4 regions of the Porticoccus sp. GXU_MW_L64 genome follow, and region 2 is predicted to be linked to each of the others. Evidence: predicted binding sites of a transcription regulator. Region 2 holds the regulator's gene; each other region holds the start of a gene.
The links. Region 2 encodes sigma-54, which starts transcription at its own class of promoters, with help from an activator protein. Its sites were predicted from a motif close to TGGCACANNNNTTGCNNT; they were not measured.

Region 1 (7,522 bases), on a different contig from region 2:
GAACCCATCTGCTGGCTAAAGGTTTCCGCGCTCATGGGCTTGCCGTAGAGGAAGCCCTGGGCGAAGCGGCAGCCAACCCCGTGCAGGTATTTTTCCTGGATGGAGCGCTCTACCCCTTCTGCCACCACGTCCACACCGAGCACATCGCCCAGGCCGATAATGGCGCGCAGCAGGCTGTCGTTTTGTTTGCCGATCTTGATGTCGTTCATCAGCTTGCGATCCACCTTGATCACGCTCACTGGCAGTTCTTTCAGGTAACCGTAAGGCGCCTTGCCGGTGCCAAAATCGTCGATGGAAACCGCCACCCCAATATCCTCTAACTGCTGGATAAACTGTTTGCTGTGGTCCAGGTCCACCAGAATGCTTTTCTCGGAAATATCCAGCATCAGGCATTTCGCCGGCAGGCCGGATTTCTCCAGCGCCCGCTCCACCATTTTGGGGAATTTGGGGTCCTGCATTTGGGTGAGCGACACATTCACCGACATAAACTGAATAGGCGCCCCCTGTTCACGCCACGCGCTCATGCGTTGACAGGCAGAATCCAGAGCCCAGTGTCCCAGCTCACGAATCAGCCCCGCCTGCTCCGCCAGGGGAATAAACGTATTGGGCATAACCTGGCCTCGGGAGTGGTGGTTCCAGCGCATCAGCGCTTCACAGCCGATCACCTCGCCGGTGTGAATCAACACCTGGGGCTGGTACACAAGGGACAGCTGATTGCGCGGAATCGCCATGCGCAGTTCCGAATTAAAGAACAGATCGGAATTTTCGTTATTCGCTTGTTTGGCAGACAGGTAATAGTAGCCATTGCGACCTTCCGCCTTGGCTTTGTACATGGCCGCATCAGCGCCTTTCATCAGGGTAATCAGGTCTTCGCCATCGTCCGGGAACACACCGATGCCAACACTGGCAGACACATAAAACTCTTTGTCGTGCAGGTTAAAGGGCAACTCGAAAATGCCGAGAATCTTCTTGGCCAGGCTGCGCACCTGACCGTTGCCGCCGACGTTTTCCGCAATGATGGTGAACTCGTCACCGGCCAGCCGCGACACGGTGTCCGCCTCGCGAACAATACCCCGCAAACGCTCACCCACCTCTTTCAGCAGGCTGTCGCCCACGTGGTGACCGAGGGTGTCGTTAATCTGTTTGAACTCATCCAGATCGATAAAGTACACCGCCAGGCGGTCTTTAACCCGGCGCGCCCGCTTGATGCCCTGGTCGAGGCGATCGAGAAACAAACGGCGATTGGGCAGGCCGGTCAGAGAATCGTGGTTGGCCAGGTAACGCAGTTCTTCCTGGGAGCGTTTCAGGTCGGTAACATCCGAGAAGAAGGCCACGTAGTTGCTCACTTCACCATCGGCGTCGTATACGGTTTTCAGGGTCATGCGGCCGGAGAACAATTCACCGGATTTGCGCTTGCTCCACACCTCGCCACGCCATACGCCACGCTTTTTCAGGTCGCGCCACACCTTCTTGTAAAAAGACACATCCTGGCTGGCAGTGCGAGGCAGGCCCAGCTTTTCGCCCAGCACATCTTCGGCGGTAAAACCGGTAATTTCGGTAAAGGAGTTGTTGACCGACTCGATCATGCGGCGGTTGTCGGTCACCACAATGGCATCGGCTGTAAAGGAAAAGATTTTTGACGACAGACGCAGCTGTTCTTCCAGCTCTTTCTCGCGGGTCAGGTCCACCGACACACAGTGAACCATGTCCACACTGCCACCATTGGTTTCATGGCTCTGGAAGTGGTGGCGGAAAAAGCGCCCGTTGACGGGCTGGTAAGACATAAACTTGCCGCCCTTTTTGGCACGTTCGATATCGCGCAACAATCCGGGGGAGCTGCGGAACACCTGGCGCGCATCACTGCCGGTCACCGCTTTACTGGCATCAGACACGTTCTTCTGGGCGCGACCGCGAATTTCAGCAATTCGGCCGTGGCTGTCGATGGACCACACCATCACCGGTGAGGAAGAAGAAATAACGTCCAGCAACAGACTTTTATTGTCCATCTGATGTTGCTGACGGCGCTGCAACAGGTCGGAATACAAAACCACAGAAACACAAAGCCAGACAATCGCTGTCATCACCATCAGCTGCCACAGGTTGGTGCCACTGTGCATGTTCTGCACCAATAGCAGCTCAATCAGTGCAAACAGTATGGTTATGCCGATCTGTTGTTTGATATAACGCCAGTCCAAGGCTCTTCTCCGTCAGTATCCGTGGGTCGCTTTGAGAACTGTGGTAATTATTGTTGTGACGCAGTTCCGATTTGAATTATACGCAGTTCCCCCGGATAGTCACCGCATTACTCATTACTAATACTTAAACGGTAGATAAAACCCATTGAGTGCGAAATTAGTACTATTAAACAACCAAACAATGGTGATTTTCGACCGTTGACACTCTCGCTCAGCTCTTCCACACCCCCTCCAACCTCACAACCAATCAAACGCTCCAATACAGTGCATCATCGTCAGTCTTCCAATTACCGCACCAGAGAAGTGCAGGAAAGCGTGGTCGGAACAGACAGCAATAACCCAACATACTGAATATATTGAATTTTTTTAAACTGGCACAGCACATGCTAAGTAGCTGGGCAATCGAAATGTACAGCAATGCCGCTGACAGGTTTTATCAGGCCTGTCTGCGGCATTTTTTTTGGTGGGTGAATTATCAAAGCCCCTGCATCTCGGTTTCAGTATTACTTTAACCAAACGGAGAACACCCATGTCCTACATAGCACCTGCAGAGTTCGCTACAAAAATGGTAGATGCTGGTGAATCGAAAATATTCATGTCCACCAAAGACACGTTGATTCGCGCTTTTATGGCCGGAGCAATCCTGGCCCTGGCCGCCGCATTCGCGGTGACTGTTGCGGTTAACACCGGCAACTTCCTGATTGGCGCACTGCTTTTCCCGGTGGGTTTCTGCACCCTTTACTTGCTGGGTTTTGACCTGCTCACCGGGGTATTTACCCTTTGCCCTCTGGCACTGCTGGACAAACGCCCCGGTGTAACCGTCAAAGGCATGCTGCGCAACTGGGGCCTGGTTTTTCTTGGCAATTTTGCTGGCGCCTTTACGGTCGCCATTTTCATGGCCATTATTTTTACCACCGGTTTCAGCCACGAAGCAAATGCCGTTGGCCAAAAAATTGGTGTCATCGGTGAATCCCGCACGGTGGGCTACGCAGACGCAGGCTGGTCCGGCATGCTGACCCTGTTCATTCGCGCCGTGATGTGCAACTGGATGGTATCCACCGGTGTGGTTGCCGCCATGATGTCCACCTCCGTATCCGGAAAAGTAATCGCCATGTGGATGCCGATCCTGATTTTCTTCTACCTCGGCTTCGAACACTCCATCGTCAACATGTTTCTGTTCCCCTCAGGCCTGTTATTGGGCGGCGATTTTACCGTGATGGATTACCTGTTCTGGAACGAAATACCCACTGTTATCGGCAATCTGGTGGGCGGCCTGACGTTTGTGGGTGCCATGATTTATTCCACCCACTACAAAACCTCCCCCAAGCGCACTCCGAAAGTTGCTGCACCAGTGGCCACTGCCGAGTAAATAACAAGAGCAAACAAGGCCCGGCCTGCGCCGGGTCTTGTTACCCATTGATGACAAACCTGACCACAAAAGACCCCAACCTGCTGGCAGCCTCTATAGGCCAGTACTCCAGTGCAGGGCAAAAGCCGACCAACCAGGACTTCTACGGCGCACTGGTGCCGCAAGGCAGTGACCTTTACCTGAAAGGTATTACTCTGGCCGTTGCCGACGGTATATCTCCCAGCCCGGTGAGCCAGCAGGCTGCTGAAACCTGCGTCCAGGCCCTGATGTCTGACTACTACTGCACGCCCGATGCATGGCGCGTTAAAACCGCCGCTTCAAAAGTGATTGCCGCCACCAACTCCTGGCTGTACATGCAAAACCGCCATGCCCGGATCAGCGATGCAGAGAAAGGCTATATCTGTACACTCTCTGCTCTCATCCTGAAAGGCCATAAAGCGCATATTTTTCATATTGGGGACAGCCGCATATACCGGCTATCCAATAACAGCCTTGAACCTATGACCCAGGACCACAGAGTGGCCCTGTCTGCACATGAAAGCTATCTGGGGCGCGCCATGGGCGCATCCCCCCAGGTAGAAATCGACTATCACGGGCTGGCACTCAATGGCGGCGATACATTTGTACTCACCACCGACGGCGTCCATGAGTACTGGAACCCCAAAGCGGTTATTGAACTGCTTGGCAAAGACACTTCACTCGATAACATTGCCGAACAGATTGGCCTGCATGCCCTGCAACAAGGCAGTGACGACAACCTGACCGTACAAGTAGTGCGTATCGAGCACCTGCCCAGGGGAAAAAAAGCCTCGACATTTACTGCAGCCGACCTGCCACCGGTTATAAACCCTCCCCCCAAAGAGGGCGACGAGATAGACGGCTTCGTTATTGTGCGCCCACTGGCTCAATCTGCCCGCAGCCATATTTTTCTGGCTCGAAGCTCCGATGGCCAACAGGTGGCACTCAAATTCCCCGCTATCAGTATCGCTGACGATACCCAACACCTGCATCACCTGATGCTTGAAGAATGGGTTGCCGCACGTATTGATAACCCCTATGTTCTGAGCACAGGCAACTTCACCGGAAAAAGAACAGCGCTTTACACCATCAGCGAATACCTGCCAGGGCAAACGTTGCGACAGTGGTTGCGAGACAACCCCACCCCCTCACTGGAACAGGTCAGAGACTTTATTGAGCAAATCACCAAAGGATTGCGGGCACTTCATCGCCGGGAAATGTTGCACCAGGACTTGCGCCCGGAAAACATCATGGTTATGCCCGACGGCAGGCTGAAAATTATTGACTTCGGCTCCATACAGATCGCCGGCGTAGAGGAAAGCTCACCAATAGAAAACCTCGACAACATCCTCGGCACAGTGCAATACACCGCGCCGGAATACTTTTTGGGTTACAGCGGAACGACCGCCTCCGACCTTTTTTCACTGGGTGTTATCGCCTACGAAATGCTGACCGGACAACTGCCATTTGGCAGCAAGGTCAACCATATTCGCAACTGGAAAGATTTACGCAAGCTGAAATACAAATCCGCACTGTTGAACAGAAACCCACCGCCAGACTGGGTGGATTACGCCTTGAGCCAGGCCGTTCACCCGGACCCGACCAAACGCTATCTGAACTTTTCCCAATTCTTGATGGATATGAAAAAGCCCAGTAGCGAATTCCGGCAACTAAAAACACGCTCACTGATTGAACGCAACCCAGTGCGTTTCTGGCAAGGGCTGAGTGCATTGTTGGCACTCACCACACTTGCCCTGTTGATACTCAATATTCAAACCACAACCGTAAATTAAGGAGACATCATGTCACGAGAACTCGTAACCGAAAAAATTGTAGCCAGCAAACTGGCTCAAGATTTAAGCTGGGCAGAGATCGCCGGCAAAATTGGGCAATCCAAAGAGTGGACCACCTGTGCTCTGCTCGGGCAAATGGCCATGTCCACAGAAGAAGCGGCAATCGCAGCAAAAATCTTCGAACTCACTGATGAAGAAGCCAGGTGGCTCACCGTACCACCCTATCGCGGCGCACTTGGGCAGAGCGTACCAACAGACCCACTGCTATACCGTTTTTATGAACTCATTCAAGTCTACGGCCCTGCCATAAAAGGGCTGATTGAAGAAGAATTTGGCGATGGCATCATGTCCGCCATCGACTTCTCAATGGACATATCGAAAGAAGAAAACCCTGCTGGAGACAGGGTAAAAGTACTGCTGAACGGCAAATTCCTGCCCTACAAACGCTATTGATCAAAAGGAGTGGCCGCAAAGGAGCAGCGGCCGCTGCACTCTTGAGAAGCTCGCGACAAATATTAAACCGGCAACCTTATAGATTGCGTTTATTGGTGCGGGTAGACGGACTTGAACCGTCAAGGCCGTGAGGCCGGCAGATTTTAAGTCTGCTGTGTTTACCAATTTCACCATACCCGCAAGGGATGTCGGCAGAACGCCAGATGGAAAGTGGAGGCGCGGGCCGGAATCGAACCGGCATCAGCGGATTTGCAATCCGCGGCATAACCATTTTGCTACCGCGCCTTTCAGGGCATCGCCGGTCAGCGGCGAAGGCGGCTATTCTAGGGAATCCGACAAAAGAATCAAGATCATATTGAGTCGGATTTCACCAATTCGTCCCAAGCCGCTTTCAAGTACACATACATGGACCACAGTGTCAGTACCACTGCCCCGTAAAGCAGTACCAGGCCAATGATGTGGTAAACCCTGTCGGTATCCGGGTTGAAGAACAACAGCACGCTGATGGCCACCATTTGCAGAGCGGTTTTCAGTTTGCCCACCATGGAAACCGCGACACTGGCGCGCTGACCGATTTCGGCCATCCACTCACGCAGTGCGGATACCACAATTTCACGGCCAATTATCACCAGCGCAGGTACGGCGAACCAAAAATGGGGGTTGGCCGCCAGCAGCAGAATAAGCGCTGCACTGACACTGAGCTTGTCCGCCACCGGGTCCAGAAAGGCACCAAAAGGCGTGCTCTGCTCCAGCTTGCGGGCCAGGTAACCATCCAGCCAATCGGTGATTGAGCCAAGAATAAATATCCCCGCAGTAACCGGGTAACGCCACTCCCAGGGCAGGTAAAACACCACAATAAAAATGGGGATCAAGGCGATTCGCATCAGCGTCAGAATATTGGGGAGGTTCCACATATAGAGGCTCGGTTGTGCCGTTTTCTGTCTATTTGTTAGTTGTTCCGTCATTCCTGCGAAGGCGGGAATAACGGCATTAAATCAGTGGCTTAGGAGTGACCATCACGAGATTGCCGCGTCGCCTGGATTGACTCGTACCATCCCTGGTGCTCGGCCTACGGTCGTGTTCGACGCCCAAATCGGCTGTCCTGCCGATTTGTGTCGCAATAACGAGTCTGCATTGCAAGTTACTCGTTGTGCAGGGCACTGTAAACCGTTTCCGCCAGTTTTCTGCTAACGGTTGGCACTCTGGCCAAATCCGCAACACTGGCCTGCTGCACTTGTTGCAGACCACCGAAGAATTTCAGCAGCTCCCGGCGGCGCTTGGGGCCAATACCCGGTATACCCTCCAGCGGTGAGGTGCGGCGCTTTTTGTCCCGCCGCTGTTTGTGGCCGGTGATGGCAAAGCGGTGGGCTTCGTCCCGCACCTGCTGAATCAGGTGCAGCACCGTCTGCTCGGCACTCAGTTCTTTATCGCCGCTTTCGTCGGCCAGATAAAGCGTTTCCAGCCCCGGCTTGCGAGTAACCCCTTTGGCAATACCCACCAGGGCCACCCCCACCACCCCCAGCTCTGCCAGAATTTCCTGCGCCCGGTGCATCTGACCTTTGCCGCCGTCGATAAAAAGTACATCCGGCAACTTGCCTTCGCCTTTTTGCAGGCGGGTATAACGCCGTTTCAACGCCTGAGCCATGGCTGCGTAGTCGTCACCGGGGGTAATGCCGTCGATATTGAAACGGCGG
Region 2 (7,522 bases):
ACCGGCACCCCATCCTTTTTTGTTCACCCCGGCGAAGCCAGCCACGGCGATCTGGGCATGATTACCGAGCACGACGCGGTACTGGCTATTTCCAACTCCGGCTCCACCGCCGAAGTCATCACCCTGCTGCCACTGATCAAACGTCTTGGCGTACCGCTGATCAGCATGACCGGCAAACCGGCTTCGCCACTGGCGGAAGCCGCCCATGTGCACCTGGACATCAGTGTAGAGAGCGAGGCCTGCCCGCTGGGGCTGGCACCCACTTCCAGCACCACCGTTACCCTGGTGATGGGCGATGCCCTGGCGGTATCCCTGCTGGAAGCCCGTGGTTTTACCGCCGAAGACTTCGCCTTTTCCCACCCCGGCGGCGCCCTGGGTCGCAAGTTGCTGCTGAAGGTGGAAGACGTCATGCACAAGGGCGATGAAGTACCCCGGGTAAGCCGCGACAGCTCGGTGCGCGATGCCCTGGTGGAAATGACCGGCAAAGGCTTTGGCATGACCACCGTAGTGGATGAACAGCAACACTTATTGGGTGTATTTACCGACGGCGACCTGCGCCGCGCAGTGGATCAGCGCACCGACATCAACACCGCCACCGTGGGCGATGTGATGACACTGAATTGCAAAACCATCTCCTGCAATATGCTAGCCGCTGAAGCGCTGGGCATTATGGAAGATTACAAAATCACCGCTCTGGTGGTGGAAAATGACGACAAGCAACCCTGTGGCGTACTGCACATGCACGATGTACTGCGTGCCGGGGTGGTTTAGCAGAGGGCAGTCGACAGATGACAGATGACAGAAAAGTCACCGAAGCGGCGAAAAAAATTCGGTTATTGCTGCTGGATGTGGATGGTGTACTGACCGATGGCAAGCTGTATTACAGCGAGAGTGGCAACGAAGCCAAGGCGTTTAACATTCAGGACGGCCAGGGCATCAAGCTGTTGCAGCGCAACGGCATTGAAGTGGGCATCATCACCGGCCGCAGCTCCAAACTACTGGCCCGCCGCGCTGCTGAGCTAGGCATAGAAAGAGTGGTGCAGGGCCGCGAAGACAAACTCACCGCCCTCAACGAACTGCTGGAAACCTGCGACTATAAACTGGAAGAAATTGCCCACGTAGGCGACGATCTGCCGGATGTAGCGGTGATCCGCCGGGTGGGATTGGGGGTTGCCGTGGCCAACGCCAACCACTTTGTCGCCGAGCATGCCCTGTGGCAAACCCGCACTCCCGGTGGCGCAGGCGCCATCCGTGAAGTGGCGGAATTGATTCTCAGCGCCCAGGGCAAACTGCAGGCAACTCTTGAGGACTATCTATAGTGCTGCGCCCGCTGCTGATATTCGCCGTTATTGCCGCCCTGGGATGGAATTTTCGCCAGTTCTGGATCTCGCCCCCGGAGAGTTTTTTCAAGCCGACTCCAACCACTGCCGACGTTCCCAAAGCCAATGTCTACATGCTGGACACCGACACCCGTCAATTCAGCGAACAGGGCGAACTCACCTACCGGCTCACGTCAAAGCGCAGCGAACACTTTACCGAGGCCCAGCGCTTTGTGCTGGAAATGCCCAACATCACCTCCTACCAGAGCGATTCCCCACCCTGGAATATATCGGCGGAAAACGGCCTGGTAGAGAAAAACGGTGAGAGCATTCAGCTCACCAATAACGTGGTAGGCCAACATTTCCAGGAACAGCGTGTGATTACCCTGAACACCCCGCAGCTGCTTTTTCTGCCCGAGAAACAAGTCGCGGAAAGCGACAAAGACGTTACAATAACCCTGCCCGGTGCCCAGACATCCGGTGTGGGCTTCAAGGCCAACCTGAAAACCGGCGAATATCAACTACACTCTCGCGTAAAAGGACAGCTGGATGCCACTGCTCCACCCGACACCGACAAGTAAATTTCTGCGCAATTGCCTGCTCTTTTTGGCCATTATTGCTCCATTAGGGCAAACCGCTCTGGCGCTGCCGGAAGATCGCCTGCAACCACTGCAAATCAAGTCTGAACGCAACTCCGGTGACACCAACGGCAATCTGGTGTACAGCGGCGATGTGCAGATTACCCAGGGTTCTCTGCAACTGAAGGCCGACAAAGTGGTGGCGCAAATCAATCAGCAAACCATCAACTGCACCGGCAAACCCGCCTCGTTTCGCCTCACCACCGAAGACTACGGTCTGGTCACCGGCCAGGCGCAAGAACTGTATTTCGACCGCAGCAGCGGCAAGCTGAAACTGTCCAAAGACGCCGTCATTACCAAACAGGACGGTTCCTTTACCCAGGGCGACACCATCACCTACAACATTGATACCGAAACCTGGACGGTAGAAGGGGGCACCACCGTACTGCCACCGGCAGTGCCCAGCGAAGCCAAAGAGGAACGCCCCTGATGGCGACCCTTGAAGCTCGCCACCTGGCCAAATCCTACAAGCGCCGCGCCGTCGTCAAAGACGTATCCATGACCGTGAGCAGCGGCCAGATTGTCGGCCTGCTGGGGCCCAACGGGGCGGGCAAAACCACCTGCTTTTACATGATTGTCGGCCTGGTTCCCCTGGGCGGCGGCGAAATACGGATCGATAGCGAAAACGTCACCCACCTGCCCATGCACGGCCGCGCCCGCAAGGGTTTGGGCTACCTGCCTCAGGAAGCGTCCATTTTTCGTCGCCTCAGTGTGCAGAACAATATCATGGGCATTCTGGAAACCCGCCGTGACCTCAACCGCAAACAGCGCCAGGCGAAACTCGAAGAACTGCTGCAGGAATTCCATATCAGCCACATTCGCGACAGCCTGGGAATGAGTCTGTCCGGTGGTGAACGCCGCCGGGTGGAGATTGCCCGGGCACTGGCTACCGAGCCGCAATTTATTCTGCTGGACGAACCCTTTGCCGGGGTAGACCCGATCTCGGTCAACGACATCAAACAGATTATTCGCCACCTGCGCGACAAGGGCATCGGCGTACTGATTACCGACCACAACGTGCGCGAAACCCTGGATATCTGCCACCACGCCTACATCGTTGGCGAAGGCCACGTTATCGCCGAGGGCAGCGCGGATGATGTACTCAAAAACCAACAGGTGCGTGATACTTATCTGGGTGAGAACTTTGAGTTATAAAAAAATGGCGACTGCAACCAATAACACTCTATGAAGCCAAGCCTGCAATTAAAAATTGGTCAGCACCTGACCATGACGCCACAACTGCAACAAGCCATCCGCTTGCTGCAGCTGTCGTCGTTGGACTTGCAACAGGAAATTCAGCAAGCCCTGTACGACAACCCGCTGCTGGAACTGGCGGAAGAAGAAGATCGTAAAAAGCCCGACGAAAGCACCCCCGCCGACAACAGCGAGCCGCAAAGCAGTGCAGACTCCACATCCGAGCCAGCGGATGCAGAAATTAATGGCCCCAACGACGACTGGGACAACAAAATTCCCGATGAACTACCCGTCGACGCCAGTTGGGACGACCTGTACGAAACCGCCTCCATTGCCAGCCCGACAAAGCAGTCCAGCAGCGTTGGTGAAAGCCGTGACTTTGACACCTTTCAGGCCGTAACGGATTCCCTGCAAGACCACCTGCTGTGGCAGCTCAACCTCACCCCCATGTCCGACAGCGACCAGGTAATCGCCTCCGCCATTATCGACGCCATTGGCGACGACGGTTTTCTGAGCCTGCCTGTCGAGGATATTTGGCAAAGTTTGCTTGATGAAAGTCCGGCAGACCCCGACCAGCCGCAAGAAGAACAACTGGAACTGGATGAAGTGATGGCGGTGCTGCGCCGCATCCAGACCTTCGACCCGGTGGGCGTTGCCGCCACCAGCTTGAGCGACTGTCTGCTGATTCAACTGCGCCAGCTGCCGGAAGAAACACCCTTTCTGGCAGAAGCCAAAACCCTGGCAGAATCCCACCTGGAACAACTGGCCAGCCGCGACAGCAAGCAAATACAAAAACTCACCGGCATGACCCCGGAAACCATCGCCGCCGCAACCACTTTGATACAGGCATTATCGCCTCGCCCCGGCGACCTGGTGCGCAGCGGTGATGTGCAGTACACCGCGCCAGACGTCAAAGTGGACAAAAAAGACGACCGCTGGCAAGTCACCCTCAACAACGACATCGCGCCGGCCCTGCGCATTAACCAAAGCTACGCGCAACTGATTCGCCGCGCCGACAGCAGCGAGCAAAACCGTTTTCTGCGTGACAACTTGCAAGAAGCGCGAGTATTCCTGCGCAGCCTGCAAAGCCGCAACGACACCCTGCTGCGAGTAGCCGCCTGTATTGTAGAAATGCAACAGGCCTTTCTCGACCAGGGGCCAGAGGCCATGAAACCCATGGTACTGGCCGATGTCGCCGAGCGACTGGAACTGCACGAATCCACAATCTCACGGGTGACCACGCAAAAATTTATCGACACCCCGCGAGGCATGTACGAACTGAAGTATTTTTTCTCCAGCCATGTCAGCACCGCTGGCGGCGGCCAGTGTTCGTCCACCGCCATACGCGCCATGCTGAAAAAACTGATCGATGAAGAAAACCCCGCCAAGCCTCTGAGCGACAACAAACTGGCGGCCATCCTCGACGAACAGGGCATACAGGTGGCTCGCCGCACCGTGGCCAAATACCGGGAAAGCCTGAACATCCCCTCGTCCAGCGAACGCAAAAAATACCGCATCAAATAATGCCAATTCCCACAACCAAGTAGAGGAGCGCACCATGCAATTGAACATCAGCGGGCACCATGTGGAAGTTACCGAACCCCTGCGCAACTACGTCATCAGCAAACTCGACCGCCTGCAGCGGCACAACGACAAAATCACCAGCACCAACGTCATTCTCTCCGTGGAAAAACTGGTGCAAAAAGCGGAAGCCACCGTACACGTCAGCGGCGGCGAATTTTTTGCCGACAGTGAACACGACGACCTCTACGCCGCCATCGACACCCTGATCGACAAACTCGACCGGCAACTGATCAAACACAAGGAAAAACAACGCGGACGATAACTCTGCCGTTGTACTGTCATAATCGTTATGCAAATTTCTGAGATACTCACCCCGGAACACACCAACTGTTGCGCCCCCGGCAGCAGTAAAAAACGGGTTCTGGAATACCTGGCCAACTTTTTGGCACAGCTCAACCCGGCAGCCGACAGCGCGGCACTGTACGAACAACTGCTGGCCCGCGAGCGCCTTGGCAGCACCGGCATTGGCGAAGGCGTGGCCATCCCCCACTGCCGTATTGAGGGCATTGATAAAGCAGTTGGCGTAATGCTGCGGTTACAAAAAAGCGTCGATTTCGACGCCATAGACGGCCAGCCGGTGGATTTGGTATTCGCCCTGATTGTGCCCAAAGACGATGGCGACAACCAGGCCAACGACGAACACCTCAACACCCTGGCGAGCATCGCTGAATTGATGCAAAACCCGCAGCGGCGGGAGCAGCTGCGCGAGGCAACGGATAATCGGACGCTGTATAACAGCGCCATACGATCATGCTAACCGTCATTGCGAGGAGCCGCAGGCAGCGCGGCAATCTCGGCCAGCAAGGTAGTGACTTGATGGAGATTGCCGCGGTCGCTGCGCTCCCTCGCAATGACTGCAAAGACTTAGGGAAAGATTAATGAGACTGGTAGTGATCAGCGGACGCTCCGGCTCCGGTAAAAGTACCGCGCTGCACGTGCTGGAAGACGTGGGATTTACCTGCATCGACAACTTGCCCGCGGAATTGCTGCCGCCGCTGTTTCAACAATACCAGGCATCGGGAAATCACAGCGACCACAAAATCGCCGTGGGCATAGACGCCCGCAATCTGCTGGGCGACTTTACCCAACTGCCACAGATTCTGGAACAACTGAAAAACAGCGGCGTCAGCCACGAAGTGATTTTTCTCGACGCCCGCACCCCGATATTGCTGCAGCGCTTTAGCGAAACCCGCCGCAAGCACCCGCTCAGCTCCGACAACCTGGCACTGAAAGAAGCCATCAAACTGGAACGCAAACTGCTGGAACCGGTAGCGTCCATCGCCACTCGCTCCGTCGATACCAGTGCCATGACCCTGCACCAGCTGCGTGACCTGATCAAAAAGCAGGTGGTGCCCGACAGCCAGGGCGATATGGCCATCCTGTTCCAGTCGTTTGGCTTCAAACGCGGCGTCCCGGCGGATGTGGATTTTGTGTTTGACGTGCGCTGCCTGCCAAACCCCTACTGGAAGCCGGAACTGAGAGCACTTACCGGCAACGACAGCGACGTGATCGAATTTCTTGAGCGGCAAGTGGACGTGGCTCATATGCTGGCAGACATCATCGGCTACCTGGAACGCTGGCTGCCCAAATTCCAGGCCAACAACCGCAGCTATCTGACCATTGCCATCGGCTGTACCGGCGGCCAGCATCGCTCCGTTTACCTGGCCAACAAACTGTGCGAATACTTTTCCGGCAAGCTCACCAACGTGGTTCAGACTCACCACCGGGAGCAGTCGTGATCACCGCAGAGCTGACTATCATCAACAAACTCGGCCTGCACGCCCGCGCCGCCACCAAACTGGCACAAACCGCCGGCCGCTTTGCCAGCACCGTGCGCTGCGGCCACAGCGGCAAAATGGTGGATTGCAAAAGCGTGATGGCAGTGATGTTGCTGGCAGCCTCCAAAGGCACAACGCTGAGCTTTGAAATCGACGGCAGCGATGAGCAGGAAGCGACGGATACCATCGCTGAGTTAATAGGGGATTATTTTGGGGAGGGGCAGTGACAGCTTCGGGCGGCGAGCTTCTGGCTACGGGCAGACCGAGGACAGCTGTTATTCTGAGCAAGATACCACCGTCATCCTGCTCGCAGCCAGCAGCCCGTAGCTAGTAACTAACTCTTTGAGCTTCAATCACCAAGTGACATTATCCGGATCAAGACAAATCATCTCATTGCTGTGTTTGTCATTGATGACTTCCATATCCCTATCATTAATTTCAAAATCCCATATATCGGCGTTCTCTCTGATGCGCGTTGGGTTAGAGGATTTTGGAACCACCATCAGTCCCTGCTGGATATCCCAGCGCAAAATCAATTGCGCCACCGTTTTTTTGTAGTGTTCTGCCATGGCAAGTAACTCAGGGTCTACCAATAATTTGCCATGGGTCAGTGGTGTATGGGCTTGCGGTTGAATATCGTTTTTATGGCAATAGGCAATTAATTCCTTGCGATGCAGAAAGGGATGATTTTCAAATTGATTCACCATGGGCAAACAATCAAAGCGTTCAGCCAGTGCATCAAGATGATGCGGCATAAAATTGCACACGCCAATGGCTTTTGCTCTGCCACTTTCATAGATGGTGAGCATATCCTCCCAGGCTTGCAGATAATGACCTTCAATGGCCCAGTGCATTAAATACAGGTCGACATAATCCGCTTGTAAATTTTCCAGGCTTTTTTCAAAAGCCCGCAGGCTATCGTCTGTGCGTTGCATGCTGTTAGGAAGTTTGGTGGTAATGAATACGTCTTCTCGCAACACTCCACACTGCGACAGTGAGTTAGTCAAAA
Region 3 (7,522 bases), on a different contig from region 2:
GCACCTCGCTATCGACCAGGAATTGATACCGATTATCCACCATCCGATGGCTCAGCCAAGTGTTGGCCTCGCAACCTCGCACCCGGTTGCCCTCGGTGCGAATACCCGGTTTGGCGACGATGGCATCGGCCCATTTCAACAACTGCCGGTACCGTTGCTGCCAGCCCCTCTGCTGCCTCAGTTGATCAATGGAGAGCCCTTCAAGGTGGTCACTGTTCACCCTTGGCCCCTGCAGAGAATCACTTTGATGAGCCGCCAGGCAGCCCATCAAAGTCTCAATCATGCGATCAATATCGTCACGGCTATTGTAGGCTGCAACCGAGGCACGCACGCTGGCACTGTGCTGAGAATGCAGATCCATCAACGGCATGGCGCAGTGGCGACCGGCGCGCACGGCAATATCATGGCTGTCCAGCCAGTGGGCGATATCCTCTGCCTGCAATCCACTGCCCACAGCGGGGGCAAAGGTGGCGATACCTACATTATTGTCAGCACTGGACAATAATTCGATACCCGGCAACTGCTGCAATTGCCGGTGTAGGTAATCGCCGAGTTGCTGCTCGTAGATTGCCATGGCATCGCGATCCAGCGGCTGTAAAAACTGCAAGCAAGCTCCCAACCCGGCAATGGCCGCCAGTGAGGAAGTGCCGGTTTCAAAGCGGTGTGGCGGCGCGCCATAAGTACTGCTCTGCAACTGTACCTGCTCAATCATCTCGCCGCCCCCCTGCCAGGGAGGTAATGCCGCCAGGCATTCCCGGCGGCCATACAATAAACCCACTCCGGTAGGGCCGTAAAATTTGTGGGCAGAACACACCAGAAAGTCACAGCCGATGGCCTGCACATCCATCACCTGATGGGCAGCCAGTTGCGCGGCATCCACTATCCAGTGGATATTGCGGTTTGCCAGTTGTTGCTTCAACAGCGCAAAATCTGGCACAAATCCCAGGGCATTGGAGGCCGCAGTAAGCGACACAATTCGGGTGCGCCGGGACAGCACTTGGTGAAGGCGATCAAACTGCGGCACGCCGTTGTGGTGGGGCACAAATTTCACAACAAGGCCGTGACGTCGGGCCGCCATCTGCCAGGGCACCAGATTGGCGTGGTGCTCCGCCGTGGTCAGCACCACTTCATCTCCGGGTTGCAAACCTTCGCTCAGGCTGTTGGCCAGCAGATTCAGTCCCTCGGTAGCACCACGGCTAAACACCACTTCAGCGGCATCCGTCGCATTGAGAAATTGCCCCGCAGCAACGCGAACAGCCTCTACCATTTCCGTAGCACGGCGTGCCAGGCGATGGCTGGAGCGGTGGGCATTGGCGTTGCTGGTGCAATAAAAATCCGCCACCGCGTCGATCACAACCTGCGGGCGCTGGGTAGTGGCGGCGTTATCCAGATACACCAGTTCACGATTTTCCGGTTGGGTAAAAAGGGGGAAGTGCTGTTTGAATTGCTCAGGACGAAAAGGCATATCAAATACCAAACAATCGCTGGCTGTTGTGGGTTGTCTGTGCGGCAATTTCTGCAACAGGTTGATCCCGTAGCTGTGCCAGACAATTGGCAATTTCCGGCAGATATAGCGGGCTGTTGGATTGCCCCTGGTGGCCCCAGAGTGGCATGTCCGGAGCATCGGTTTCCAGCAACAGGGATTCCAGCGGCAACTGTGTTACTGCCTCGCGAGTTTTGCGGGCGCGCTGGTAGGTGATGGTACCGCCGATACCCAAATAAAAACCCAACCGCCAATAACTCTGCCCCAATTCCGCGCTACCGGTAAATGCGTGGATTACCCCACCACGGGACAGACGATATTTTTTCAGCCGTTCGATAACGCTATTGTGAGCTTTAAGAACGTGAACAATCACTGGCAGATTGGCATCACAGGCAAGCGCCAGCTGTCGTTCAAACCAGGGTAACTGTTGTTCGACGGAAATATCCAGATAACCATCCAGACCGCATTCGCCCACTGCCACACAGCGCGGGTGCTGGAGGTATTGTTCCAGTGCCGCGCCCAATAGCTGCGGACTGTGTTGTTCGCTCCAGGCGGCCACCCACCAGGGGTGCAAGCCGGCAGCGGCATACACACCCGGCAGTGATTCGGCACATCCAAAGGGTACATCCAGTTCCCCCGGGTTGACGCCGGGAATGATTAACTGAGCCACCCCCGCTTGCCGACAATCGCGCCAGCATTGTTCGCGGTTATCGTCGAACGCCCCAAAGTCGAAGTGGCAGTGGCTGTCGATTAGCATGGTAGGTCATTGTAGTACGTATAGCGGCAGCAATGCTGTCATTCTGAGCAACGGGAAGAATCTTGTGCCAGAAATGAAATACGAGATCCTTCGCTGCGCTCAGGATGACAAAATGGGGCTTTTAGCGTTAAAAAAAGATCGCCCAAAGAATCAAACCAAACAGCGCCCATTTCACCAAGTAATAAAGCGGCTTGTTAAAGGCCTTGATTTTTTTGCCAATAATACGAATCTGGTACACGCCGCCAAAAATGCGGTTGAGTACGCCCACTTTGTCACTGTCGGCATTTTTGGTGGCGGAGGCGGTCACCACAAAACGGCCAAAAATTTTGTTAAACCATTTGGCGATGGGGTTGTTCATGGGGCGCTCGATGTCGCAAAACAGAATCAGGCGGTCTGTGTCGCTGTTGTTGGCGGCGTAGTGAATATAGGTCTCGTCAAACATCACCTGCTCGCCGTCCCGCCAGGAATACTTTTCGCCATCCACAGCGATATAGCAGTCGTCGCTATTTGGGGTTATCAAACCCATGTGGTAGCGCAGGGAACCGGCGTAGGGGTCGCGGTGGCGCACCAGAGTGCCGCCGGGAGGCAGCATGGTGAACATGGCGGCTTTTACCGACGGACACTGACGCAAAAACTCCAGGGTTTTCGGGCACAGGGTTTTGGCAGAGGGCAAATAATCCTGATACCACTTCAGGTAAAAGCGGGTCCAGCCAGTTTTAAAAAATGAGTTAAAACCCAGGTCGTCCAGTTTTTCACTTTTCTTGATATGGCCTTCACCGGACAGCTGTTTGGCCTCGTCGCGAATGGTTTCCCAGTTATCCTGAAGTATCTGCAATTCCGGAAATTGTTTAACGTCTATATAGGGCGTGTTGGGCACTTTGGAGAACAGATACATAAAGCAGTTCACCGGCGCCATGATGGTGGAGTGGTCACTCAGCTGGCGAAAGAATTTGTGCCGCACCTTGCCGCGGTAGTGCACGTAAATACCGCAGCCGATAAAGGTGTAAAGAATCAATAATTTTGGGGCGAAAATTTGCGCTAGCATTTGGAGTTCCACTTGGAAAATACACTTTGTCATCCTGAGCGCAGCGAAGGAACTCTCAGGTTAGCCAAACCAAGAGATCCTTCGCTGCGCTCAGGATGACGCCCGTTTAAGGGCGTCACTTTGGTCGATAGACCGCCACATTGCCATGACCTTGCTCAAATAAAATCTCCGCGTGCAGGCGGCTCATTACACCCCTGTCGCAGTACAGCATGTAGCGGGTATCCTCATCCAGCTGTTTGAATTTTTTGCCCAGCTGGTAAAACGGAATTTTCTCCACTTTGGCGCCACTGACGCTGAGGGGCTTTAATTCTTCTTCGTCCGGATGGCGAATATCCAGAATCACCGCTTCCGCCAGTGGCACTGACAGCACTTCCACATCTATATCCGTATCCACAGAGTCCATTACATCGTGGATCATTTCTTCCCGGCGATGACTCACCGCGGCATCGAGAACCGCAAAGTCGAAACGGGATTCTTCCCGCTCAATACGCTCCATGCGCGCCCGGGTGGTGGGCTTGACGGAAATCACCCCGCAGTACTCCGGCATACTGGCAGAAAATGCCTCGGTGCCAATATCCCGAGAGGTCTGGATAATGTCCGCCTTGTCACTGGTAATCAGCGGCCGCAATACCAGGGTGTCTGTGACCTTATCTATGACCGACAGGTTCACCAGGGTCTGGCTGGACACCTGGGCCACCGCCTCGCCAGTCACTAACGCCTCTACATTCAGAGTCTCCGCCACCTGGCTGGCGGCGCGCAACATCATGCGTTTGAGAACCACCCCCATCTGGGAGTTATCCACGTTTTCCAGAATCTCCGCCACCACTGTCTCGAAGGGCACGGTGATAAATTTTACCGAATGGGAGGCGCTGTATTTTTGCCATAAAAAATGCGCCACCTCTTTCACGCCCAGCTCATGGGCGCGACCGCCGAGATTAAAAAACAGAAAGTGAGTGCGCAGACCACGCTTCATGCTCAGATAGCTGGCCACGTTGGAATCAAAGCCACCGGAAATCAGCGAGATCACCGAATCCTGGGTGCCGATGGGAAAGCCCCCCAAGCCTGGCTCGGTATTTTCGATCACGTAGAAATTGTCGTCTTTGATTTCCAGGCGCACAGTCACGTCCGGATTTTTCAGCTTCACCCCGGCAGTTTCGGTGTTTTGATTCAGCCCACCACCGACGTACTGCTCCACTTCGTTGGAGGTAAAGTTGTGACTACCAGTGCGTTTTGCCCGCACACAAAAAGTTTTGCCCGCCAGGGCAGCACCCCAATGGGACAGGGTTTGCTGGTACATCTGATCCATGTCGCCCAGAGCGTAACGGTGCACGGAAGAAAAGTTGGCAATGCCTGGGGTATTTTGCAGCACCTCCCGCACTTTCAACGCCAGCGGCTCATTGCTTTCGGGGCCCACCACCTCGATCTTGTCCCACTCACGCACCACTCGCAGCTCCTCCGACAAGCCTTTCACCAACTTGGTGAGGTTGTTGGCCAATTGCTTGATCATACGTTTGCGCACTGGCGGCGACTTGACGATGATTTCCGGGAACAATTTAACGATAAAGTGCATATTCGGGCTTGCTGTTGAGGAAATTAAGGGGCGGGGATTATAGCTGTAGACAGCGCTTCGGGCTACGGGCCCCGGGTTGCGGCCAACCATGCCATCTCATGTCATTCTGGGCGCAAGCGAAGAATCTCAACTCCTGCGCACAAGGAGATCCTTCGCTTACGCTCAGCATGACGGGCTAGCTCGATCTACTCTCAGCCCTGCTGTCGCACCAATATAATGCATAACGCACCAAAATAGAGCAAACATTCTCCCTCCTTCCAGCCAGACTTTTGCTAAACTCCCGTCTTCCTTGCCATTGTCGCCCAACCCTCTGTTGGCACGCCGATTGCTAAAGGCTGTTCAACATTTTTACGACATTCACCCATTCTCACGGAGAACATCATGTCCAAGACTCTCGAACTCATCAGCGAAAGCGGCGCTCGCTGGATTGACCTGCGCTTCACCGACACCAAAGGCAAGGAGCAGCACGTTTCCATCCCCGCCAGCGAAGTCGACGAAGATTTTTTTGAAGACGGCAAGATGTTCGACGGTTCCTCCATCGCCGGCTGGAAAGGCATCAACGAATCCGACATGATTCTCGCCCCCAAAGACGACACCGCTGTTCTCGACCCGTTCACTGACGAGCCCACAGTTATCGTTCGTTGTAACATCGTTGAGCCCAGCACTGGCCAGGGCTACGAGCGCGACCCCCGCTCTGTGGCTGCGCGCGCGGAAGAATACCTGAAGTCCACCGGCATCGGCGACTCCGCCATGTTCGGCCCGGAACCCGAATTCTTTGTATTTGACGATGTGAAGTGGAAGTCCGACATGAGCGGCACCTCTTACGAAATCAACTCCGAAGAAGCCGCCTGGTCTTCCGACAAACACTTTGAAGAAGGCAACATGGGCCACCGTCCGAAAGTGAAAGGCGGTTACTTCCCCGTTCCCCCGGTTGACTCCCTGCACGACCTGCGCGCCAACATGTGTGCCGCCATGGAGCAAATGGGCCTGGAAATTGAAGTACACCACCACGAAGTGGGCACCGCCGGCCAGTGTGAGATTGGCGTTGGCGCCAACACCCTGGTGAACAAGGCAGACGAAGTTCAAATCCTGAAATACTGCGTGCACAACGTGGCTCACGCCTACGGCAAAACCGCCACCTTTATGCCCAAGCCTCTGGTAGGCGACAACGGCTCCGGCATGCACGTTCACATGTCCATTTCCAAAGACGGCGTCAACCAGTTCGCTGGCGATGCTTACGCCGGCATGAGCGAAACCGCCCTGTACTACATCGGCGGTATTATCAAGCACGCCCGCGCCCTGAACGCCTTTGCCAACGCCTCCACCAACTCTTACAAGCGCCTGGTTCCCGGCTTTGAAGCCCCGGTAATGCTGGCTTACTCAGCCCGCAACCGCTCGGCTTCCATCCGCATCCCTTACGTAACCAGTCCCAAAGGCAAGCGTATCGAAGTGCGTTTCGGCGACCCCACAGCCAACCCCTACCTGATGTTCGCCGCCTACCTGATGGCTGGCCTGGACGGTATCATCAACAAGATTCACCCCGGCGATGCAGCGGACAAAGACCTGTACGACCTGCCCGCAGAAGAAGCCGCGGAAATTCCAACGGTTGCCAGCAGCTTTGAACAAGCTCTGGAAGCACTGGACCAGGACCGCGCCTTCCTGACCGCTGGTGGTGTATTTACCGACGACACCATCGACGCCTACATCGAACTGAAGAAAGAAGAGGTAGAGCGCCTCAACATGACCACCCACCCGGTGGAATTCGATATGTACTATAGTTGTTAAGTACAGCTGTTAAACACAGCTACCGGTACACCGCAAAAGCAGCCTTCGGGCTGCTTTTTTGGTTTTTGGGGAATTGCCATCAGCGCAAACAGTCCAATTTGAGGTAGGATTAAGCAATCGCAATCAGAGGCAAAGACGATGGCACGTCACCTGACTTACCTGCTGGCCACTGCATTATTATTCAGTACACCGGCCATAGCCCAGCAGCTCTATAAAATTGTCGACAAGAACGGCAAAGTTACCTTTACCGACAAAAAGCCCGGCAGCGATGTGAATTACGAAAAAATCACGGTGAACACCACCGAGCCCGACCCGCAGGCGGCTCAAAAGGCCCGTACCAACAAACAGCGCCGGCAATCATCACAAAACCAAAGCAACCCCAAAAAATTTCGCGGCTATCGGCACGTGCAAATCACTCATCCGACTAACGACCAGAGCATACTTCACGACCAGCAAAGGCTGGCAGTGAAGTTAGCACTTACCCCCGGCCTGCAACCCAACCACAAAGCACAACTGTTGTTCGACGGCGCCAGCTTTGACAAGCCGTCGAAAAACCTGAACTTCGTACTCACCGACCTGGAACGGGGCAGTCACAGCATCAAAGTGAATATTGTCGACGCCAGCGGCAAAACCATCGCCAGCTCCAACAGCGTCACCATTCACGTCAAACGCCCGATTGTTCGCGATGGGCCATTGAGGACGCCGGGTCTGTAACAAAAGCACCGCCACCGGCAAATCAACAACGCACCAAATTGGTGCAAAACAATTTCCAAACCGCTAAACTGCCCGTTTTCTCACCTGGCCACCCATGAGCAACGAATCGCAAATCCGTCCACTGGACCAACTCCACACAGCAGTACTACTGTTGGGGCAAGACATGTG
Region 4 (7,522 bases), on a different contig from region 2:
CACTGCTGGCGGGGTTTGTACTGTTGCTGTTCAGCCTGCCCGCGCTGCTGCCGCAACTGGTGAGTTTGTTTGCGGATGCCTTCGTCAATCTTCAGGATATGTTGGCAATGGAGGCGGCGAATGTACCTTGAATTGCTGGACGTTCGACGTTTGATGTTGGACGAAAAAGTGGCGCCGCTGGTAGAGGCCGCCAAACGCTACTCGTCCAACGTCCAACGTCCAACGTCAAACCCCACAGGGGTTTGTCATGTCTGAACACGAAAGCGGCCAGGAAAAAACCGAACAGCCAACCCCCAAACGGCTGCGGGAGGCTCGCAAGAAGGGCCAGGTGGCTCGCTCCCGCGAACTCAACACCATGCTTTCCATGCTGGCGGGGGCCATCGGGCTGCTGTTTCTCGGTGGCACCATGCTGTCCAAACTGGCGTTGCTGGTCAGTGACAATTTGACACTGGACCCAAAACAGATTCGCGAACCGGCAATGATGGCGGCCACCTTTGCCGACAGTTTTATGAGCGCTCTTGGGCTGATGTCGCCGTTATTTGTACTGCTGATTGTCGCCGCTTTTGCCGGGCCGTTGTTTGTGGGCGGTTTTGCCTTCAGCATGAAAGCGGTGGCCTTCAAGCTGGAAAAAATCAATCCCCTCAAGGGCATAAAGCGGATGTTCTCTGTCAAAAGCCTGGTGGAATTGCTCAAGGCAGTGGCCAAATTTCTGGTGGTGGGGGGAGTGGCCACAGTGCTGTTGTGGAACATGCTCGACAGCCTGCTGGCATTGGGGGTGGAAGAATTGCCCGCTTCTCTGGCTCACGCCGCGCAACTTTGCGGCTGGGCGTTTGTGGCGGTCAGCGCAGCGTTGATTTTAATTGCCGCCATCGACGTACCGTTCCAGCTGTTCCAGCACAACAAACAACTGAAAATGACCAAACAGGAAATCAAGGACGAACTGAAAGAGAGCGAGGGCCGCCCGGAAGTGAAGGGCCGGGTGCGGCAGTTGCAACGGGAAATGTCGCAACGGCGCATGATGGAAGAAGTGCCCAAAGCGGATGTCATCATCACCAACCCCACCCACTTCGCCGTAGCCCTGAAATACGACGACAATGCCGGTGGTGCGCCGATCGTGGTGGCCAAAGGCTGCGACCACGTAGCCGCCCGCATCCGCCAGGTGGCGGAAAGCAACAACATCACCCTGTTCTCCGCTCCACCCCTGGCCCGCGCCCTGTACGCCACCACCGAACTCAACCAGGAAATCCCCGCCGACCTCTACCTGGCCGTGGCCCAGGTGCTGGCCTATGTGTATCAACTGAACAATATGGTGGACGGTCAAGAGCCGGAAATGCCCACGGACCTGCCTGTGCCGGAGGGGGAGTGGTCGAAGCCGGTGGGTTAATAGCTCTCCACAATTTCCTTGGTCAGATAATAACAGCCCGAGCAAAACTGCTTGAATTCCATAAGCCGCTCCGGGCTGGGCCAAATTCCGGTGTGGTCGTCAAGCTGACCCGATGCAACTTCGTATTCGGCTAACAGTTGAATGTAGTCTTGCCTTTTTTCCTGGGGAATTACGATGGGCGGAAGACCGGCCTTTAGTAACGGTATATTGGCAATAAGCCTGGCGAGGCGGCCGTTGCCATCCCAGAAGGGGTGAATGTGTACAAATGCCGCGTGGAACTTTGCATAGGTGTTTGCGGCATTTTCAATCGTCAGTTTGCTGTGATCAACCCGGTTTATTAAATAGATAAACTCACTCATTAGTGCAGGCACGTATTTGGGCAGAGCGTATTCAATATAAATCTGCTGGTTGTTTTTATTCACTACATAAGTGCCGTTAGCTTCATTTTTCCAGGTGCCATAAGGTTTGTAGATATCAGAAATTCGTTCGGTCTGAACGGCGCGATGCAAGTCAAAAATCATTTGTTCGGTAAGCGGGCTATGCAGCGACTTGTAAATCAGGGCAATAGCCTGAGCGTGCCCAATCACCTCCTGGTGATCTTTTAACGGCTTACCCGAAATGGTTAAGCCCTGTTCCAGTACAAAATGCGTATCGCCCAGGGTTAAGGTGTTGCCTTCAACCGCCGTTGATGTGTGTGTCCAAAGATCGCGTAATTGATTTAACACAGCGGTTTTTTTTGACGCGGACAAGCCTTCAAGAAAAGCGAGCGTTACAGGTTTGGGCGAGGGGAGGTGGTAACGTGTTGAGCGTCGGTTGCCCGAGCGGGTGAGCGAGCCATCGGCTATCCACTTGCCCAGCCAGCGGCGCAAGGTGCGTTCTGCAATGGGATCACCAAGGCGCGCGCGTATTTCGGGCAGTGACGCTGAACCATTATTCGATTGAATAATGGCCAATATCTCATCTTTTTGTATATTTACGGCCATTTTTGACAAGAATTAAAGGATTGTTCGGCCATTATAGATAAATACGGCCATTTTGTCTGATGCACAAATTTGGCCCAATAATTGCTCAACCCACCTGCAGGGCGCAAAAGCGCCAAAAAACTTTCGTTTACAGTAAGCGTCTGGGAGCAGTTGGCGAATGCAGGAGTTGTTGGGCAGTTTGAAGGCGGGACGTTTCAGTGTGCTGGGCCTCGGCACGCCGGTGCTGCTGATGGTGATGCTGTCCATGATGGTGTTGCCCCTGCCGGCGCCGCTGCTGGATTTGCTGTTTACCTTTAATATCGCCCTGTCGCTGATCGTTCTGTTGGCGTCCATTTACACCAAGCGGCCGCTGGAATTTGCGGTTTTCCCCACGGTTTTGCTGGTAGCTACGTTATTGCGCCTGGGGCTGAATGTGGCCTCCACCCGGGTGGTGTTGATCAACGGTCACACCGGTACCGGCGCTGCCGGTGAGGTGATTGAGGCCTTCGGCGAGTTTGTTATTGGCGGCAACTACGCCGTGGGTTTTGTGGTGTTTGCCATTCTGGTGATCATCAACTTTGTGGTGGTTACCAAAGGTGCCGGGCGCATATCTGAAGTGAATGCCCGCTTCACTCTGGACGCCATGCCCGGCAAGCAAATGGCCATCGACGCCGACCTTAACGCCGGCATTATCAATGCCGACGAAGCCCGCCTGCGCCGGGAAGAAGTGTCCCAGGAAGCCGACTTCTACGGGGCCATGGACGGTGCCAGCAAGTTTGTGCGCGGCGATGCGGTGGCGGGCATTCTGATTCTGCTGATCAACATTATCGGCGGCCTTTCCGTCGGTGTGGCGCAACACAATTTGAGCTTTGAGCAGGCGGGCCACAACTACGTGCTGTTGACCATTGGTGATGGCCTGGTGGCGCAGATTCCCTCGCTGCTGTTGTCCACGGCGGCGGCCATTATTGTTACCCGGGTGTCGTCCAGTCAGGACATGGGCCAGCAGATGATGTCGCAACTGTTTGGCAACCCCAAAGCGCTGGCGGTGAGTGCCGGCGTGGTGTTGATTCTCGGCCTGGTGCCAGGCATGCCTAACCTGGTGTTCCTCTCTATCGGTGCGGGCCTGGCGGGTTTGGCTTATTGGCTGAACCAGCGCAAAAAAGTGGAGCTGGTGGACGAAAGCCAACAGCCGCGCCCGGAAGAACCGGCGCCGGAAGCCCGCGAATTGAGCTGGGACGACGTGCAGCCGGTGGACATGATTGGCCTGGAAGTGGGCTACCGGCTGATCTCTCTGGTGGACAAAGCCCAGGGTGGCGAGCTGTTGTCGCGCATCAAGGGCATTCGTAAAAAGTTGTCTCAGGAACTGGGCTTTCTGGTGCAGCCGGTACACATTCGCGACAACCTGGATTTAAGCCCCAGCGCTTACCGCATCACCTTGCAGGATGTGCCGGTGGGGGAGTCGGAGGTGTACCCGGGCAAGGAGCTGGCCATTAACCCTGGCCAGGTGTTCGGCGAGCTCAACGGCATTCCCGGCGAAGACCCGGCGTTTGGTTTGCAGGCGGTGTGGATTGAACCCTCGCAACGGGACGAAGCCCAGACCATGGGCTACACCGTGGTGGATTGCAGCACCGTGGTGGCCACTCACTTGAGTCAATTGCTTAAAGACAACGCCTGCGACCTGCTGGGCCACGACGAAGTACAGCAGTTGATGGATGTGCTCGCTAAAAGCTCCCCCAAGCTGGTGGAAAACCTGGTGCCGAAAACCCTGTCCCTGGGGGTGGTGCTGAAGGTGATGCAGAACCTGCTGCACGAAGGCATCCCCATTCGCGATGTGCGCTCCATTGCCGAATCACTGGCAGAGCATGCCTCGCGCACCCAGGAGGCCGATGCCCTCACCGCCAGTGTACGGGTGGCTCTGGGGCGCACCATCTTCCAGGGTATTGCCGGTATGGACGCCGAATTGCAGGTTATGACCTTCGACCCGGAACTGGAACAGATGCTGCAAAACAGCCTGCAAAACGGCGGTGGCGGTATCGAGCCGGGGTTGGCGGAGTCCATGATGCGACAGATCAACGCCAACTCCCGCCGCCAGGAAGCGGCCGGGCAGGAGCCAGTGCTGCTGGTGTCGTCGCCCTTGCGCCTGTGGTTGTCGCGGCTGCTGCGGGGCAACGCCCCCAGCCTGCATGTGCTGGCCTACGATGAAATTCCCGCCAACAAGCGCGTCAAGGTGATGGCATCGGTAGGCCGGGAATCCATGGCGCTGGCGGGGTAGGTTTTTGTCATCCTGAGCGTAGCGAAGGGTCTCGCAGTGACCAATAAAGAGATTCTTCGCTTCGCTCAGAATGACAGATAGCAAAAAGTTTGAATTTCAATCAAGAGAAAACGGTGAGGTAGTTATGAAGATTCAGCGTTTTAAAGCCAGAGACAGCCGCCAGGCCATGCGCGAAGTGCGCGAGGCCATGGGCGGTGATGCGGTGATATTGTCCAGCCAGCGGGTAGACGGTGGTGTGGAAGTGGTGGCCGCCACCGACTACGACGAGCAACTGTTGCAGGCGCGCCTCAATGATGGCTCTTTGGCGGGTGTTATGCCGCAGCCTGAGCCTGCGCCGCCGGTGGAGCCGAAACAGGACGGCTACAACGAAATGCGCCGCGAGCTCACCCAGCTGCGGGATATGGTGGAAAAAGGCATCAGCCCAAAACAACAAAAATCCGTGGCAATGCCTGAGCGCTCCCCGGTCAAAGCGGCTGCCAGGGGCTCAAAAAATGTCACTGCAGATCTGTCTGCGGTGCGTATGACGTTGCTGAACCGCTTGATGGGCCTTGGTCTGGGTCGCGAACTGAGCATGCAGCTGGCAGACAAGGCACCACTGGACAGCGGTGTGGAAAACTGTTGGTCGGCTTCGATGACGCGCCTCAGTGCACGCCTTCAGGAAAGTGGCAACCAGATCATTAACAACGGTGGCTGTGTGGCCCTGGTGGGGCCTACAGGTGTGGGTAAAACCACATCGGTTGCAAAACTGGCGGCGCGCTTTGCCCTGAAACATGGCCGTCAGCAGGTGGCGCTGATTACCACCGACTGCTACCGCATTGGTGGCCAGGAGCAGATTTATACTTTTGGTCGTATCCTCGGTGTACCGGTGCGCCTGGCCACCAACCGCGATGAACTCAGCGAGGCCATCGCCGAGTTTGCCGACCGCCGCCTGGTGATGATCGACACCGCCGGCATGGGTCAGCGGGACATGGAGCTGATGAAGCAGTTTAAAACCCTGCAGGGGGCGGCGCCGGATATGCAGATATACCTGACTCTGTCGGCCACCTCGCAGTTGCCGATTCTCGACGAAGTGGTGCGCAAATTTGGGGTGCCCAACCTGGCCGGCGCCATTGTCACCAAGGTGGACGAAACCGCCAGCCTGGGGCCGGTGCTCTCTGCCCTGGTGCGCCACCGCCTGCCCGCGGCCTATGTGGGTAATGGCCAGCGGGTGCCGGAAGATATTCAGCTTGCCCGCGCCGCTACAATGGTGAAAGATGCTCAACAGTTGATGGAAACCTGTGATATGGACGTTGGCGAGTGGCAACAGCCGTTCGATCAAGGTTATAACAGCCACAATAACCCGGTGGGAGGCCAGGCAGTGAATGCTGGAGTCGCATGAAAATCAAAACCCTGAAGACTCATCCCCTGAAAAAAGGGACCAAGCCAGCGGCCTGCGTTCCATGAGTCGCCAGGGGCCGGTCAAGGTCATTGCCGTTACTGGTGCCAAGGGCGGTGTGGGTAAAACCAATGTCTCGGTCAACCTGGCGGCCTGCTTTGCGGAGCTGGGCAATCAGGTGATGCTGATGGACGCCGACCTGGGCCTCGCCAATGTGGATGTGCTGCTGGGGCTGCACGCCAATTACGACCTGCGCCATGTGATTTCCGGTGAGCGCACGCTGGAGGAAGTCATTATCGAGGGGCCTCGGGGCATTAAAATTGTGCCCGCTGCCTCTGGCGTCAGCCGCATGGCGGAACTCAGTAACGCCGAACACGTGGGGCTGATTCGCGCCTTCAGCGAGTTGGCCCTGCCGGTGGATGTGTTACTGGTAGATACCGCCGCAGGTATTAGCGACAGCGTGGTGAGCTTCTGCAAGGCCGCCCAGGAGGTGCTAGTGGTGGTGTGCGACGAGCCCACCTCCATTACCGATGCCTACGCGCTGATCAAAGTGTTAAGTCGCGACCACGGGGTAGAGCGCTTTCACATTCTTGCCAATATGGTCAAAGACAAAGTGCAGGGCGAGCAACTGTTTTCAAAAATCAGCCGGGTGGCAGAGCGTTTTCTGGATGTAAACCTGCTTTATTTGGGGGCAGTGCCCTTTGATGAACAGTTGCGCAAATCGGTACAGCGGCAAGTGGCGGTGGTGGAATCCGCGCCCCGCAGCAAGGCCAGCCGCGCCTTTCACCGGGTGGCTGAGCAGGTGAACAACTGGCCCATGCCCGATGCCGCCAGTGGCAAGCTGGAGTTTTTTGTAGAGCGCCTGCTGTACGCCAATGATTACCTCGGTGGCAACAGCGAGGGCCACGGATGAGCGGAGCGGCCGCCTACAGCGATCACTGTAAACAACAGCAAGAAGAACTGTTGCAGCAACACCTGCCCCTGGTGAGGCGTATTGCCCATCACCTGATGGCGCGCATGCCGGCGGAAGTGGATGTCAATGATCTGATCCAGGTGGGCATGATGGGTTTGCTGGAAGCGGCCAAAAACTACGCTGCATCCCAGGGAGCCAGTTTTCAAACCTATGCCAGCATCCGCATTCGCGGCGCCATGCTGGACGAGTTGCGCCGCTCCGACTGGACGCCGCGCTCGGTGCAGCGCAAGGCGCGCCAACTGGCTACCGCTACCCGCGAGGTGGAAGGTCAGCAGGGTCGCAGTGCCAGCGATACCGAAATAGCCAGCCATATGGGTATCGCTATCGATGAATACCACGGCATGTTGCGCGACACCGCCTCCTGCCGGGTGACCGGATTTGATGATCAGCCCCTGGGCACCGATCTGGCAGTGGACGAAGCTTCGCCACTGCAACACCTGCAAAATAGCGGTTTTAAAGAATCACTGGCGGATGCCATCGGGCAATTGCCGGAGCGGGAAAAGCTGGTGATGTCGCTGTACTACGATGAAGAATTAAACCTGAGAGAAATCGGCGA

Region 1: a site for sigma-54 is predicted at 2,568-2,585, ahead of ACVBEJ_RS06120 (formate/nitrite transporter family protein). Genes of this name have one in related genera too.
Region 3: a site for sigma-54 is predicted at 5,170-5,187, ahead of glnA (glutamate--ammonia ligase). Genes of this name have one in related genera too.
Region 4: a site for sigma-54 is predicted at 2,438-2,455, ahead of flhA (flagellar biosynthesis protein FlhA). Genes of this name have one in related genera too.

Annotation. Positions count from the first base shown of each region.
Region 1 is NZ_JBRKJK010000006.1:144,251-151,772, forward strand. It holds gene ACVBEJ_RS06115 (putative bifunctional diguanylate cyclase/phosphodiesterase) at 1-2,195, opposite strand, end outside; gene ACVBEJ_RS06120 (formate/nitrite transporter family protein) at 2,725-3,564, shown strand; gene ACVBEJ_RS06125 (protein kinase domain-containing protein) at 3,615-5,375, shown strand; gene cynS (cyanase) at 5,385-5,828, shown strand; tRNA gene ACVBEJ_RS06135 (tRNA-Leu) at 5,922-6,008, opposite strand; tRNA gene ACVBEJ_RS06140 (tRNA-Cys) at 6,040-6,113, opposite strand; gene pgsA (CDP-diacylglycerol--glycerol-3-phosphate 3-phosphatidyltransferase) at 6,179-6,742, opposite strand; gene uvrC (excinuclease ABC subunit UvrC) at 6,970-7,522, opposite strand, start outside.
Region 2 is NZ_JBRKJK010000008.1:149,530-157,051, reverse strand. It holds gene ACVBEJ_RS08400 (KpsF/GutQ family sugar-phosphate isomerase) at 1-771, shown strand, start outside; gene ACVBEJ_RS08395 (KdsC family phosphatase) at 789-1,319, shown strand; gene lptC (LPS export ABC transporter periplasmic protein LptC) at 1,319-1,900, shown strand; gene lptA (lipopolysaccharide transport periplasmic protein LptA) at 1,869-2,387, shown strand; gene lptB (LPS export ABC transporter ATP-binding protein) at 2,387-3,112, shown strand; gene ACVBEJ_RS08375 (RNA polymerase factor sigma-54) at 3,143-4,675, shown strand; gene hpf (ribosome hibernation-promoting factor, HPF/YfiA family) at 4,710-4,997, shown strand; gene ACVBEJ_RS08365 (PTS sugar transporter subunit IIA) at 5,025-5,492, shown strand; gene rapZ (RNase adapter RapZ) at 5,614-6,474, shown strand; gene ACVBEJ_RS08355 (HPr family phosphocarrier protein) at 6,471-6,740, shown strand; gene ACVBEJ_RS08350 (aldo/keto reductase) at 6,867-7,522, opposite strand, start outside.
Region 3 is NZ_JBRKJK010000004.1:38,293-45,814, forward strand. It holds gene ACVBEJ_RS03360 (aminotransferase class V-fold PLP-dependent enzyme) at 1-1,465, opposite strand, end outside; gene ACVBEJ_RS03365 (TatD family hydrolase) at 1,467-2,240, opposite strand; gene ACVBEJ_RS03370 (aspartyl/asparaginyl beta-hydroxylase domain-containing protein) at 2,368-3,285, opposite strand; gene thiI (tRNA uracil 4-sulfurtransferase ThiI) at 3,401-4,855, opposite strand; gene glnA (glutamate--ammonia ligase) at 5,234-6,640, shown strand; gene ACVBEJ_RS03385 (DUF4124 domain-containing protein) at 6,779-7,354, shown strand; gene glnL (nitrogen regulation protein NR(II)) at 7,449-7,522, shown strand, end outside.
Region 4 is NZ_JBRKJK010000011.1:11,572-19,093, reverse strand. It holds gene fliR (flagellar biosynthetic protein FliR) at 1-131, shown strand, start outside; gene ACVBEJ_RS10190 (hypothetical protein) at 121-255, shown strand; gene flhB (flagellar biosynthesis protein FlhB) at 248-1,384, shown strand; gene ACVBEJ_RS10180 (Fic family protein) at 1,381-2,337, opposite strand; gene flhA (flagellar biosynthesis protein FlhA) at 2,525-4,618, shown strand; gene flhF (flagellar biosynthesis protein FlhF) at 4,743-5,996, shown strand; gene ACVBEJ_RS10165 (MinD/ParA family protein) at 6,058-6,906, shown strand; gene ACVBEJ_RS10160 (RNA polymerase sigma factor FliA) at 6,903-7,522, shown strand, end outside.